3 regions of the Filomicrobium sp. genome follow, and region 3 is predicted to be linked to each of the others. Evidence: predicted binding sites of a transcription regulator. Region 3 holds the regulator's gene; each other region holds the start of a gene.
What was found. The regulator HrcA, encoded in region 3, represses chaperone genes, less so after heat shock. The targets are predictions, from matches to a motif close to GTTAGCACTCNCNNNNNGNGAGTGCTAAC.

Region 1 (4,203 bases), on a different contig from region 3:
CCGGTGCGGCCGATGAAGCTTGGCACGTACGCTTCCATGAACTCTCGACGTGGAAGGTTCCGGAGGTGCCTTTCAAAGGTTCCGACGTTGTCGCGCTCGGCGTGCCCCCTGGACCCAACGTCGGTATCGTCCTGCGGCAATTTCAGGACTGGTGGATCGCCGCCGATTTTCCGGATGATGACGCGCAGCTTCATCATCACCTCGCAACAGTCGCAAGGCCCTACATTGCGAATGCCTGAGTCAACAGATTGAGAAACTTAAAACATAAGGGCCGGCTTAATGCCGGCCCTTCTCAAATAGTATGACGGAGACGGGTTAGAAGCCCATCCCGCCCATGCCGCCGGGCATTGGACCTGCTGCGGGCTCCTCCTTCGGATGTTCGGCGATCATCACCTCGGTGGTGACGAGGAGGCCTGCCACGGAGGCTGCATCCTGCAGGGCGCACCGGACAACCTTGGCCGGATCGACGACCCCCGTCTGAATGAGGTCTCCGTAGCCATGCAGTTGGGCGTTATAGCCAAAACTATAGGCGTCGTTTTCCAGGATCTTGCCGATGATAACGGATCCATCTTCACCCGCATTGGTGAAGATCTGTCGCGCGGGCGCCTGCAGAGCCTTGCGAACGATATTCATACCGGTCTTTTGATCCTCGTTTTCAGGCGTCAACCGGTCAAGCACGGTAGCAGCGCGCAAGAGTGCAACGCCGCCGCCAGGGACAAGACCTTCCTCAACGGCCGCACGTGTGGCGTGTAATGCGTCGTCGACGCGGTCCTTGCGCTCTCTAACTTCCATCTCGGTAGCGCCACCGACCTTGATCACCGCGACACCGCCCGAGAGCTTGGCTAACCGCTCCTGCAGTTTCTCGCGATCATAGTCGGACGTCGTTTCCTCGATCTGGGCTTTGATCTGACGGCACCGGGCTTCGAGGTCGGCCGCGCTGCCACCACCGTCCACGATCGTCGTGCTTTCCTTGTCGACCGTGACGCGTTTGGCGGTTCCCAACATGTCGAGCGTCACGTTTTCGAGCTTGATGCCGACATCCTCGGAGATGACGGTGCCACCCGTCAAAACGGCGATATCGGCTAGCATCGCTTTGCGGCGGTCGCCAAAGCCCGGAGCCTTGACGGCGGCAACCTTCAGGCCACCGCGTAGCTTGTTGACGACCAGTGTCGCCAAGCCTTCGCCCTCAACGTCTTCAGCGATGATCAGAAGCGGCCTGGCGGATTGCGCAACAGCTTCGAGGACAGGCAGCATTGCCTGAAGACCTGAGAGCTTTGCTTCGTGGATGAGGATCAATGGATTCTCAAACTCGACGATCATCTTTTCCGCATTGGTGATGAAATAGGGGGAGAGATACCCGCGGTCGAATTGCATCCCCTCGACGATATCCAACTCGGTTTCGAGACTTTTCGCCTCTTCGACGGTTATCACGCCTTCATTGCCGACTTTCTTCATTGCTTCGGCGATAATACGGCCCACTTCTGAATCGCCATTCGCCGAAATCGTGCCGACCTGGGCAATCTCTTCGTTCAGCGTGACTTGCTTGGCCTTCTGCGCAAGTTCCGCAACAACGGCTGCTACCGCGGCATCAATGCCGCGCTTGATGTCCATGGGATTTGCGCCGGCCGTAACCGACTTTACACCCTCCCGGACAATTGCCTGGGCCAGAACGGTCGCAGTGGTCGTCCCATCACCGGCGAGATCTGCGGTCTTTGAAGCGACTTCGCGCAACATTTGCGCGCCCATGTTCTCAAACTTGTCTTCAAGTTCGATTTCTTTGGCGACCGTTACGCCATCCTTACTGATACGCGGCGCACCAAATGACTTTTCCATTACGACGTTCCGTCCTTTCGGACCGAGCGTCACCTTCACCGCATTTGCCAGGATATCGACGCCGCGGAGCATCTTTTCGCGCGCGTCCTGCGAAAACTTTACGTCTTTCGCTGCCATTTTGAACCACTCCTAAAATTGTCGCGAGTGTAAAATGATGGATGCTTGGAGATCGATCAGGCGGCCTGCTTTGCCGCTGCCGGACCCTCGAGCACGCCAAGAATGTCATTTTCTTTCATGATCAGAAGCTCCTCGCCTCCGATCTTGACCTCAGTGCCAGACCATTTGCCGAACAGAATGCGATCTCCGACCTTGACGTCGAGCGGGACTACTTTGTTGTCGTCAGCGCGCGATCCGGGGCCGACAGCAACAATCTCGCCTCGCTGTGGTTTTTCTTTCGCTGTGTCGGGAATGATAATGCCGCCGGAGGTTCTGGCTTCTTCGTCAATTCGACGAACCAGGACCCGATCATGAAGAGGACGAAACTTCATGGCGATAACCTCATTGTACGGTTCAATGTTTGCGTATTGATCGCGGCCTTTGAAATCAGGCTCGATCACGACGCTTCGTGAACCGTCAATGCCACGCAATACGAAATTGAGGTTCTCACGCGCCGCGCCAGCGATATGGCGAGCTGGATTAGCACTGTCAAGGGGAGAGTGCTAAGGCAAATTCAACCGCCTACAACGTCTTCAGGCCTGCCGTCTGGGATCCTACGGTTCCGAAGCCGCCGCGTTCTGAAACTGACTTTTCCTGTGGGGCGACCACTGCTCACGCCACACTGTTGGCGTGGCTCTCGGCCTGTTTTAGCGTTGGCGGGTACCTGCACCGGGAGGCCGGCATTTATCAAAAGGTCGTTACGTCAAAAAACAATGCCGGCCGCTTGTCGCGGCCGGCATTGTTGAAATGAACATATTAGATTCGAATAGAACCCATCATTCCTCTCAAAGCGCGAAATCTTCGAGCTTTGAACCCTTATTCAGCTTCGCGACGAGCCAATTTGGCTTACGGCCGCGCCCCGTCCAAGTTTCCGAACGATTATCGGGATTGACGTATTTGGCTGCCGAGATCGACGCTTTTCCTTTGCCACGCCCTTTGCCACCGACGAGCTCGTTGATAGAAAAACCAGCGTCTTGTGCCAGCTCTTCCATCTTGGCTAGGATTTCCTGACGCTCGCGTTGACGCGCGGCCAAAATCGCTTGTTCCACATCACTCTGAAGCGCGATGAGTTCCTTCAGAGACATTTTAGCCAGATTGACGTTGGCCATCTTAGGTGCTTTCCCCTTCTTGGTCACTGCGCGCTGTCTCGCCATATCGATCAAACCCACATCTGTGTTCCAGTTTCCATTCTAGGTCTTGCGCCAGCTGCGTGAATTAACCATTAACAATAGCGCAGATTCTATTGTGTTTTTGATCTCACCTGGAATTAGAAATTCTCTTCTTAATGAATTTCTTCAATCAAGGTCTGGCAAATAGCGAGTTATCGTATGCCAGAGCAGCCGTCAACTCGAAACTATAAGTGCTCACCACTACTCGCAACTTGTTTATTTCATTTTTTGAGTTTGGCTATTTGCTACTTCATCTCAATCCAACAATATTCTTTATGTTCTCAAGTCCGGGTTCGAAGAGTTTTCAGAGGGCGGAGATCACGGCGCCCCATCAGGCGCGAACACCAGTCGATGAATGGTAGATGAACAAGTCAAACAGGGAGCGTTCAGAGAGCGACACCTATGTTGGCCAAACCCTGAAGCCCATCTTCCCCGGCGTGATCAGGGGGTGCAGTGCTCAGGGTCGCTGCATCCCCACCTCTTCTTCTCTCTGATCTTAAAATTCCAGCTCAGTTCAAGCGCCTATTCGTAACGCCTAAATTTCTCAATTACAGGCATTGCGACAACCGGACGCGGAATATGCGGTCTTTTGCTCTCTCATGTCACGTCGTCAATTTCAATCATTCTAAACTTTAAGCTCGACTGTTGGCCCGCATTTACGAAGGCCAACTGCAATATCCCGCACTTCTCGTTTGTCAGTCTTCGCGTTATAGGCGCTTTCTATCCTAGACCCTAAAATCTCATAATGACTTCACGTTACAGACCGGCAGCTGTAGCGACGCCAAAATCTCGCTGAACGGATTCCCCGGCCGACAATCTCTTGCTGATGCTGTCTGGTGCACAAGCACACGTGCGTCATACAGGACTAAAGTCAGACTTCCGGCTTTTTCATTTGTACGTATTTCGAGAATTTGCGGTTGCTGCAGCTCGGAACTTGGCGCAGCACGGCGCGTTGCACCCGCGCGTCCAAAGATATACGGTCTGCGCGCAAATCACCTATCGGAATGACCGACCAAGCCCCGGAGGCCTACTAATGTCGTTTTCC
Region 2 (4,203 bases), on a different contig from region 3:
ACCGCTGTTGACGGTCTTTTCAGCTGGCAAACCACGGGCCGGATTGTGCGGTGCCGCGGGGCGCTGGCATGGCAAATTTGTGGCGTTCTAGTGAAAACTGGATCTCGACCCGACGACAGTGGGGTGCGTGAAGATCAACATCGCGTGAGAAAAAAAATGGCCGTCCGCAAGAGGTTCCTGCGGACGGCCAAATCGTAATGGCTCAGAAAGTGAGCGGGGATGGACTTACATCATGTCCATTCCACCCATGCCGCCCATTCCACCCATGCCGCCGCCGCCATGGCTGTGGCCAGCGTCCTTCTTCGGAGCCTCAGCAACAGCAGCTTCGGTGGTGATCAGCAGGCTGGCGATCGAAGCGGCGTCCTGAAGTGCGGTGCGCACAACCTTAGCCGGGTCGATGATGCCCTTTTCGAGCATGTCGCCGTACTCGTCGTTCTGGGCGTCATAGCCGAACGACTGACCGCGAGTTTCGAGCACCTTGCCGACGACGATGGAGCCTTCAACACCAGCGTTATCTGCGATCTGGCGGATCGGAGCCTGCAGTGCGCGGCGAACGATCTGGATGCCAGCTTCCTGGTCCTCGTTGTCACCTTCGACGTCGATGGCTGCGGATGCCTTGAGCAGCATGACGCCGCCGCCAGGAACAACGCCCTCTTCAACGGCTGCGCGGGTCGCGTTCAGTGCGTCGTCAACGCGGTCCTTGCGCTCCTTAACTTCGATTTCGGTCGCTCCGCCGACGCGGATGACAGCAACGCCACCAGCCAGCTTTGCGAGACGCTCTTGGAGCTTTTCACGGTCGTAGTCGGACGTCGTTTCCTCGATCTGTGCTTTGATCTGCGAAACGCGGGCTTCGATGTCCTTCTTCTTGCCTGCGCCGTCAACGATCGTGGTGTCATCCTTCGTGATGGTCACGCGCTTAGCACGGCCCAGCATGTCGATGGAGACGTTCTCGAGCTTGATGCCGAGGTCTTCGGAAATCGTCTGACCGTTCGTGAGGGTCGCGATGTCCTCAAGCATGGCCTTGCGGCGATCGCCGAAGCCGGGAGCCTTGACGGCAGCAACCTTGAGGCCGCCACGCAGCTTGTTGACGACGAGGGTCGCCAAGGCTTCGCCTTCGATGTCCTCAGCAATGATGAGGAGAGGCTTGCCTGTCTGCACAACCGTTTCGAGAACGGGGAGCAGAGGCTGGAGACCGGAAAGCTTCTTCTCGTGAATGAGGATATAAGGATCGTCCAGTTCGGCGATCATCTTCTCGGCGTTCGTGATGAAGTACGGCGAGAGGTAACCGCGGTCGAACTGCATGCCTTCGACGACGTCGAGTTCGGTTTCGAGCGACTTGGCTTCTTCAACCGTGATGACGCCTTCGTTGCCGACTTTCTGCATTGCTTCAGCGATCATCTCGCCGATTTCGATTTCACCGTTTGCGGAAATGGTGCCGACCTGGGTGATTTCGTTCGAGTCTTTGACCTTCTTTGCCTTTTTGCCGATGATTTCGACAACCTGGACAACGGCCTTATCGATGCCGCGCTTCAGGTCCATCGGGTTCATACCAGCGGCAACCGACTTCAGGCCTTCACGAACGATAGCCTGTGCGAGAACGGTGGCGGTGGTGGTGCCGTCGCCAGCGATGTCGTTCGTTTTGGAAGCGACTTCGCGCAGCATCTGTGCGCCCATGTTCTCGAACTTATCTTCGAGTTCGATTTCCTTAGCAACGGTGACGCCGTCCTTCGTAGTGCGCGGTGCACCGAAAGACTTTTCAATGACGACGTTGCGACCCTTGGGGCCGAGCGTGACCTTCACCGCGTTGGCGAGGATGTCGACGCCGCGCAGCATGCGCTCGCGGGCATCTGCCGAAAAGCGTACGTCCTTAGCAGCCATGTTTGCTGTCTCCTGGAGAGTTTGGTCCGGAACAGGCCGGAGGAATTGAATTCAAAATTTGAGGAGGGACCGGGCGCTTACTTCTCGATAACGCCCATGATGTCGCTTTCCTTCATGATCAACAGCTCAACGCCGTCGACCTTAACTTCGGTGCCCGACCATTTGCCGAACAGCACGCGGTCACCCTTCTTGACGTCGAGGGCGATGAGTTCGTTGTCATCACCGCGGGTGCCTGGGCCGACCGCGACGACTTCGCCTTCTTGAGGCTTTTCCGCGGCGGTGTCAGGGATGATGATGCCACCTGCAGTCTTGGTCTCGCTGTCGACGCGCTTTACGACGACACGATCGTGAAGAGGACGGAATTTCATATTGCGGAGGCTCCGTTTGCTTTGAAGCGGAACTCTTCAATGAGAGTTCAAAAAACGAAAAATGCGGCACGGCCTACGCCGTCCGGTCAACCCATCTGGGTGACGCTGTTAGCACTCACTTGCTTTGAGTGCCAGCAGGCGTGCCGTGAATAAGGGAGGCTGGGGAATATTGTCAAGGGCTTTGGCCGCAAGATTGCAGCTTTAATGGCCGTCTACCTGACGATTATGCCGATTTGAGGCCTAAGCTCGTAGAGGACAAGTTCGGTAAGGATGAAAGCTTAATTTTTTCCAACCTGGGAACGGTCGCGCCGCCGCCGGGCATTTGCTGTTCACGGTTATTCTATTGTTCGGTATCATTGAACTAAAGAACCAGCTTCCTACGTCCCTCGGTGGCGAGACGTTCGTGGGCCATCCCGCGAGTCATCTTGCCGGAACAGTTTTTAGAACCAGCCGGGGATGAACACGATGGCTTCAGATGTCCTTTTCACGCCGACCCAACTCGGCGCATTGAAACTCAAGAATAGATTTGTCATGGCGCCCCTGACGCGCTCTCGTGCCAATGAGATGGGTGTGCCGGCAGATTTTGCGACCGAATATTATGCTCAGCGCGCGGGCGCAGGCCTCATCATTACGGAAGCGACCCAGGCCTCATTTCAGGGGATGGGCTATCCCCGGACGCCGGGACTACATACCAAGGCCCAGATGGTGCGCTGGAAAGAGATCGTCGATGCGGTGCATGGCGCAGGATCGAAGATTGTCAGTCAGATCTGGCATGTCGGTCGTGTCGCAGCTGCTGCTAATCGCGGCGTGAAAGCCGACGTGGTGGCGCCGAGCGTGGTGCCTGCTCCGGGGCAAATTTACACCGACGCCAGCGGCTTCGTCGCGCACGACGTGCCAAGGGCGCTCGCGACGGATGAGATTGGTGCAACCGCCAAGGAGTTTGCGACGGCGGCGCGTCATGCCATCGACCTCGGTTTTGACGGTGTCGAGGTGCACAGTGCCAATGGCTACCTGCTGCATCAGTTTCTCTCCACCAATGTCAACAAGCGTGCGGATCGTTACGGCGGTTCTATTGAAAACCGTATTCGGATGCCGCTTGAGGTTATCGACGCTGTGATCGCCGAGGTTGGATCCAACCGTGTCGGGGTGAGGGTCAGTCCGGGCCACCAATTCAATGGCATCGAAGAAGACGAGATGGTGCCCCTTTATGAAAAGTACATCGCCGAACTTGATAAGCGTGACCTTGCTTATCTGCATGTGATGCGGCCGACTGCGAACACGGTCGAGGAAGATGTGGTGGCGCTGGCGCGCGGATGTTTCAGCGGTCCGATGATCGTGGCTGGAGGATACGATGCGGACAGCGCTACGGCTGTGATCGCGGAAGGGACGGCGGCTGCCGTTGCGTTCGGGCAGAGCTTTATTGCCAACCCCGACTTGCCGGAGCGTGTGCGCCGTCGCGCGGCTCTCAACGCGCCGGATGAAGCGACGTTCTACACGCCTGGCCGCGCCGGATATACGGACTATCCTGTGCTCGCCGCAGAGGAAACTCGGGCCTGAAGACTCATCTCTCATGGCGCGTGACCCTAGGGCTTTCCGCTTGTTTGTCGAAACGCGGAAAGCCCGTCTCATTACCTCCGCTTGACGCAGAACGGCCATCATCGAGCCCCACTCTTTTCGCGTATACCGCGTAATTTCCTTCCATCGTCGCTTGATCGACAACGTCTGGATGGGAGATCCGCCATGTTGCCTGCCGCAGCGTCCTATGACCTCGTTATCGTCGGGGCCAGCTTCGCAGGTCTCGTCGCAGCGCGAACGGCAGCGATGCGCGGCCTCAAGGTGGCGGTGCTTGATGCCAAGCACGGCGCGGGCCATCGCGTGGCGACGACCGGCATCCTTGTCAAAGAAGCTGTCGAGGAAATCGACATCCCGCATGCGCTGACCCGTCGCGTCTATGGCG
Region 3 (4,203 bases):
GCGGACCCGTTATATGCCCGGCCGAAATATGGCTGAGGTCACCGTACCGCCGGACCACTATTTTATGCTGGGTGACAACCGCGACAACTCTTCGGACAGCCGATTCCCGCAGATGGGTATGGTGCCAGCTGAAAATCTCATCGGTCGAGCAGAAGTTATCCTCTACAGCTTCTATTCGTGCACTGAGGAAAGCGGAGTCACATGCGCCGATCGCCGTTTTGTCACCCTGCTCGAATAGGGGGCGGGCTCGAAGCCAAAAAAGAGCGCTGACGCAACTACGCCAGCGCTCCTGAATTATAGCCCAACTCAAGTTTAGTGATCAGCGATCCGGCTCATCCTCATCCGATGGGCTTGCCTCATTCGCAGGCCCTTCCGGCTGATCGGACGTCCCGGATCTCTGCGTCGCCTCGACCGATGCGGGCGCAGCTTTGGGACCACCTTTCGCAACCACAACCATGGCCGGACGCAAAACGCGGTCACCAATCATGTAGCCCTGCTGGAAAACCTGCAGAACCGTACCAGCAGGCACAGAAGTATCCTCCTGCTCCATCATCGCCTGGTGCTTGTGAGGATCAAACGGCTCGCCCTTCGGGTCGACTCGGACCACACCATGTTTTTCCAGAACATTCAGGAACTCGCGCTCCGTCATGGTTACGCCATCGAGCAAGCTTTTCAGCACCGGATTGTCCGACAGCGCCTCCTCAGGAACAGACAAAATGGCCCGCTCGAAGTTATCCGCGACCGCTACAGTGTCGCGCGCAAACTTTGCGATGGCGTATTTCGACGTCTCCTCGCGCTCACGCTCCAGACGCTTGTGTAGGTTCTGAATTTCGGCATGCGCACGAACCAGCCGGTCCGTGAGATCCGCCTTCTGCGCGTTTAGTTCATCGAGTTTCGTAGCGAGAGCACTAACGTCTTCCAGCGGTGCGCCTTCTTTTCCTGGAGCAGACTGCGCACCCTCTGCCATCTCCTCCGCAGCCGTTGATACGTCCGGCGACCTGCCGTTAGTCGCGCCGTTATCGGTTTGACTAGGCTTTTTCGTTTCTTCGGCCATCTTCTCTCCACTTAGCAAGTGCCGCAATCAGCGGTCCGCGCCGCAAGACTCTGCGTCGCGCTACCACTGTGCGTTTCCAACGCTTTCGATATCAGGGCGTTCGCCGCCAGATCAAGTGAGCAAGCGGCTAACCAGCTTTGCCGTGTAGTCCACCATAGGAATGATACGGGCATAGTTAAGCCGGGTGGGGCCAATTATCCCAATAACACCGACAATTCTGCGCTGTTCATCGTGAAATGGCGCCACCACCAGCGACGAACCGGACAAGGAGAACAGCTTATTCTCCGAGCCTATGAAAATCTTCACCCCTTCCGCCGTCTCTGCGAGCCCAAGGAGTTGCAGCAGCTCACGTTTCGCCTCCAAGTCATCGAACAACTGACGGATACGCTCAAGGTCCTCCTCCGCAGAAACATCTTTCAAAAGGTTGGACTGGCCGCGCACAATAAGGCTCTGGCGGTCGTCATGGGCTCCAGACCACTCCGCAAGCCCCGCCTTGATGACCCGTTGCGTCAGTTTGTCCAACTGCGCGCGCGCCGTCGTTAACTCGTGCTCGATCAGCAATTGCGCCTCCGAAATGGTCTTTCCCATGACGTGCGCATTCAAATAGTTCGCTGCTTCGCTAAGAGCCGAGGAAGGCAAGCCCGGCGGCAGTTCGATAATCCGATTTTCGACGCGGCCGCCCTCATCCACAAGGATGACAAGCGCTTTGCGCGGATCCAACGGAACAAACTCGATGTGCTTAAGCCGGATCGTCTGCTTGTCGGCAAGAACAACGCCAGCGCAATGCGACAAGCCCGAAATCATCTCGCTGGCTTCGTGCAGCACCTGATCGAAGTTGCCTTGGTGGCGAATGCTGAGCTGACCTTCAATGGCACGCCGCTCCTCGGCATTGAGGTCCCCAACCTCCAGCAAACCATCAACGAAAAGCCGCAAACCGGATTGCGTCGGCAGCCGACCTGCCGAAGTGTGCGGCGATACGATGAGGCCTAAATGTTCGAGGTCCGACATGACGTTGCGGATCGATGCCGGCGACAACGTCATCGGAAGCACACGTGACAGGTTGCGCGAGCCTACCGGCTCTCCGGTCGACAAATAAGTTTCAACAATTTGACGAAGGACGGTACGCGATCGTTCATTCAACTCCGCGATTTCAGTAATCCGCTGCATTGCTCGTGCCTGGCTCAAGGGGGCATTGGGGCCAAAAATGTAAGGACTATTCTCGCCCCGCCGGAAAAGTCCGCCCGCCCGATAAGTATTGGTAAACCAACGGCTCTTCGTCAAATGTCCTCGCAAACATCTCAGACGATACCATTTCCGAGCCTATTTCATATTGAACACACCGCGCCCCTCTTCTAGGGTCCGGCGCGGATCGGCCGTTCCAGGAGTGTCCTGGCACGCTCCACCGAAATATCCCGCAGTCCCTAAAACAAACAGGCCGAGCTTCTTCATGCGCCCATCAAAACGCCAGCCCGACGAGCTACGACGCGTCTCCATCGAACGCGCCGTTTCCCTGCATGCCGAAGGCTCCTGCCTGATCAAGTTCGGCAACACCCATGTCCTCTGCACGGCATCTCTGGAGGAACGTGTTCCCCCCTGGCTCAAGGGCCAGCAGCGCGGCTGGATCACCGCCGAATACTCGATGTTGCCTCGTGCCACGCACGAACGCACGCGCCGTGAAGTCACGAAAGGCTATCCATCTGGCCGCACACAGGAAATACAGCGCTTAATCGGTCGCGCCCTGCGCGCTGTCGTCGATCTGCCACGTCTTGGCGAGCGTCAGATTACTGTCGATTGCGACGTTATCCAGGCCGACGGCGGCACCCGCACGGCAGCTATCACCGGCGCATGGGTTGCTCTTTACGAGTGCATCCAGTGGATGAAACTGCGCGACATGGTCAAAGACGATGTTCTGCGCGACCAGGTCGCAGCCGTCTCGTGTGGCATATACGGTACGACACCGGTCCTCGACCTCGATTACGCGGAAGACTCGAATGCGGAGGCCGACGCCAACTTCGTCATGACGGGCGCGGGTGGTATCGTTGAGGTGCAGGGTACCGCCGAAACAGTCCCGTTCAGCCAGGAAAGCTTCGACGAGCTTATGGCTCTTGCCAGAAAGGGCATCGGCGAACTCCTGCAATTGCAAAAGCTCACCGTTAGCTGATGGCTTAAGTGTCCTTGACCGAGCAGAACCAAACACATTCATCTATCGACGGCGTTCTCGAAACCGTTCTTTACGCCGACGACCTCGACCGGGCGGAAGCCTTCTATTCCGGCCTCCTTGGCCTCAAACTTCAAGCCAAGGAGGAAGGGCGTCACTTGTTTTATCGCTGCGGCAACCAGATGCTGTTGGTGTTTAACCCCACTGTAACGGCGAACCCAGCGCCCGACGCCCATATACCGGTTCCACCGCACGGCGCGCATGGTCCCGGTCACATCTGTTTCCCCGCCAGCCGCGACACTCTTATGGCGTGGAAAGAGAAGCTGAAAGCAAACGGCGTAGAGATCGAAACGGAATTCGAATGGCCGCAGGGAGGCCATTCCATCTACTTCCGCGATCCTGCAGGCAACTGTTTGGAATTCGCCGAGCCTAGGATCTGGGGACTGAAATGAACCATAAGCTGGAACCCGGCACCAAGCTCGTTGTGGCCAGTCACAACCCCGGCAAGGTCTGGGAGATCAAACAGTTGATCATTCCTTATGGCCTAGACGCCATATCCGCCGCCGATTTGAACCTGGAAGAGCCAGAAGAAACAGAAACCACCTTCGTTGGGAATGCCGAACTCAAGGCGCGCCATGCCGCGCGCGCCGCCAATCTTCCCGCGCTCGCAGATGACTCCGGCCTCGAAGTTGAAGCCCTCGACGGCGCTCCTGGCATCTATTCGGCCCGCTGGGCAGGCCCATCAAAAGACTTCGGCGCAGCCATGAAGCGGCTTGCCGATGAGATCTCGGCCCGCACGGGATGGAGCTCACCCCCTCGGGCCAACTTTACTTGCGCACTCAGCCTGGTCTGGCCAGACGGCACAGCTCAGAATTTTGAGGGAAAGGTTTTTGGCCACTTGGTCTGGCCCGCTCGCGGCGGAAACGGCTTTGGCTATGATCCAATGTTTGTCGCCGACGGTAAGGAACAGACCTTCGGCGAAATGGAGCCG

Region 1: a site for HrcA is predicted at 2,469-2,497, ahead of K5845_RS10760 (co-chaperone GroES). Genes of this name have one in related genera too.
Region 2: a site for HrcA is predicted at 2,354-2,382, ahead of K5845_RS04835 (co-chaperone GroES). Genes of this name have one in related genera too.

What each region holds. Positions count from the first base shown of each region.
Region 1 is NZ_JAILWT010000003.1:716,221-720,423, forward strand. Features, by position in the region: gene K5845_RS10750 (CCA tRNA nucleotidyltransferase) at 1-239, shown strand, start outside; gene groL (chaperonin GroEL) at 316-1,950, opposite strand; gene K5845_RS10760 (co-chaperone GroES) at 2,007-2,321, opposite strand; gene K5845_RS10765 (H-NS histone family protein) at 2,775-3,158, opposite strand; gene K5845_RS10770 (superoxide dismutase) at 4,192-4,203, shown strand, end outside.
Region 2 is NZ_JAILWT010000002.1:232,480-236,682, reverse strand. Features, by position in the region: gene groL (chaperonin GroEL) at 226-1,878, opposite strand; gene K5845_RS04835 (co-chaperone GroES) at 1,956-2,246, opposite strand; gene K5845_RS04830 (alkene reductase) at 2,712-3,803, shown strand; gene K5845_RS04825 (NAD(P)/FAD-dependent oxidoreductase) at 3,987-4,203, shown strand, end outside.
Region 3 is NZ_JAILWT010000005.1:240,746-244,948, reverse strand. Features, by position in the region: gene lepB (signal peptidase I) at 1-238, shown strand, start outside; gene grpE (nucleotide exchange factor GrpE) at 320-1,054, opposite strand; gene hrcA (heat-inducible transcriptional repressor HrcA) at 1,166-2,221, opposite strand; gene rph (ribonuclease PH) at 2,502-3,215, shown strand; gene K5845_RS14680 (VOC family protein) at 3,224-3,664, shown strand; gene rdgB (RdgB/HAM1 family non-canonical purine NTP pyrophosphatase) at 3,661-4,203, shown strand, end outside.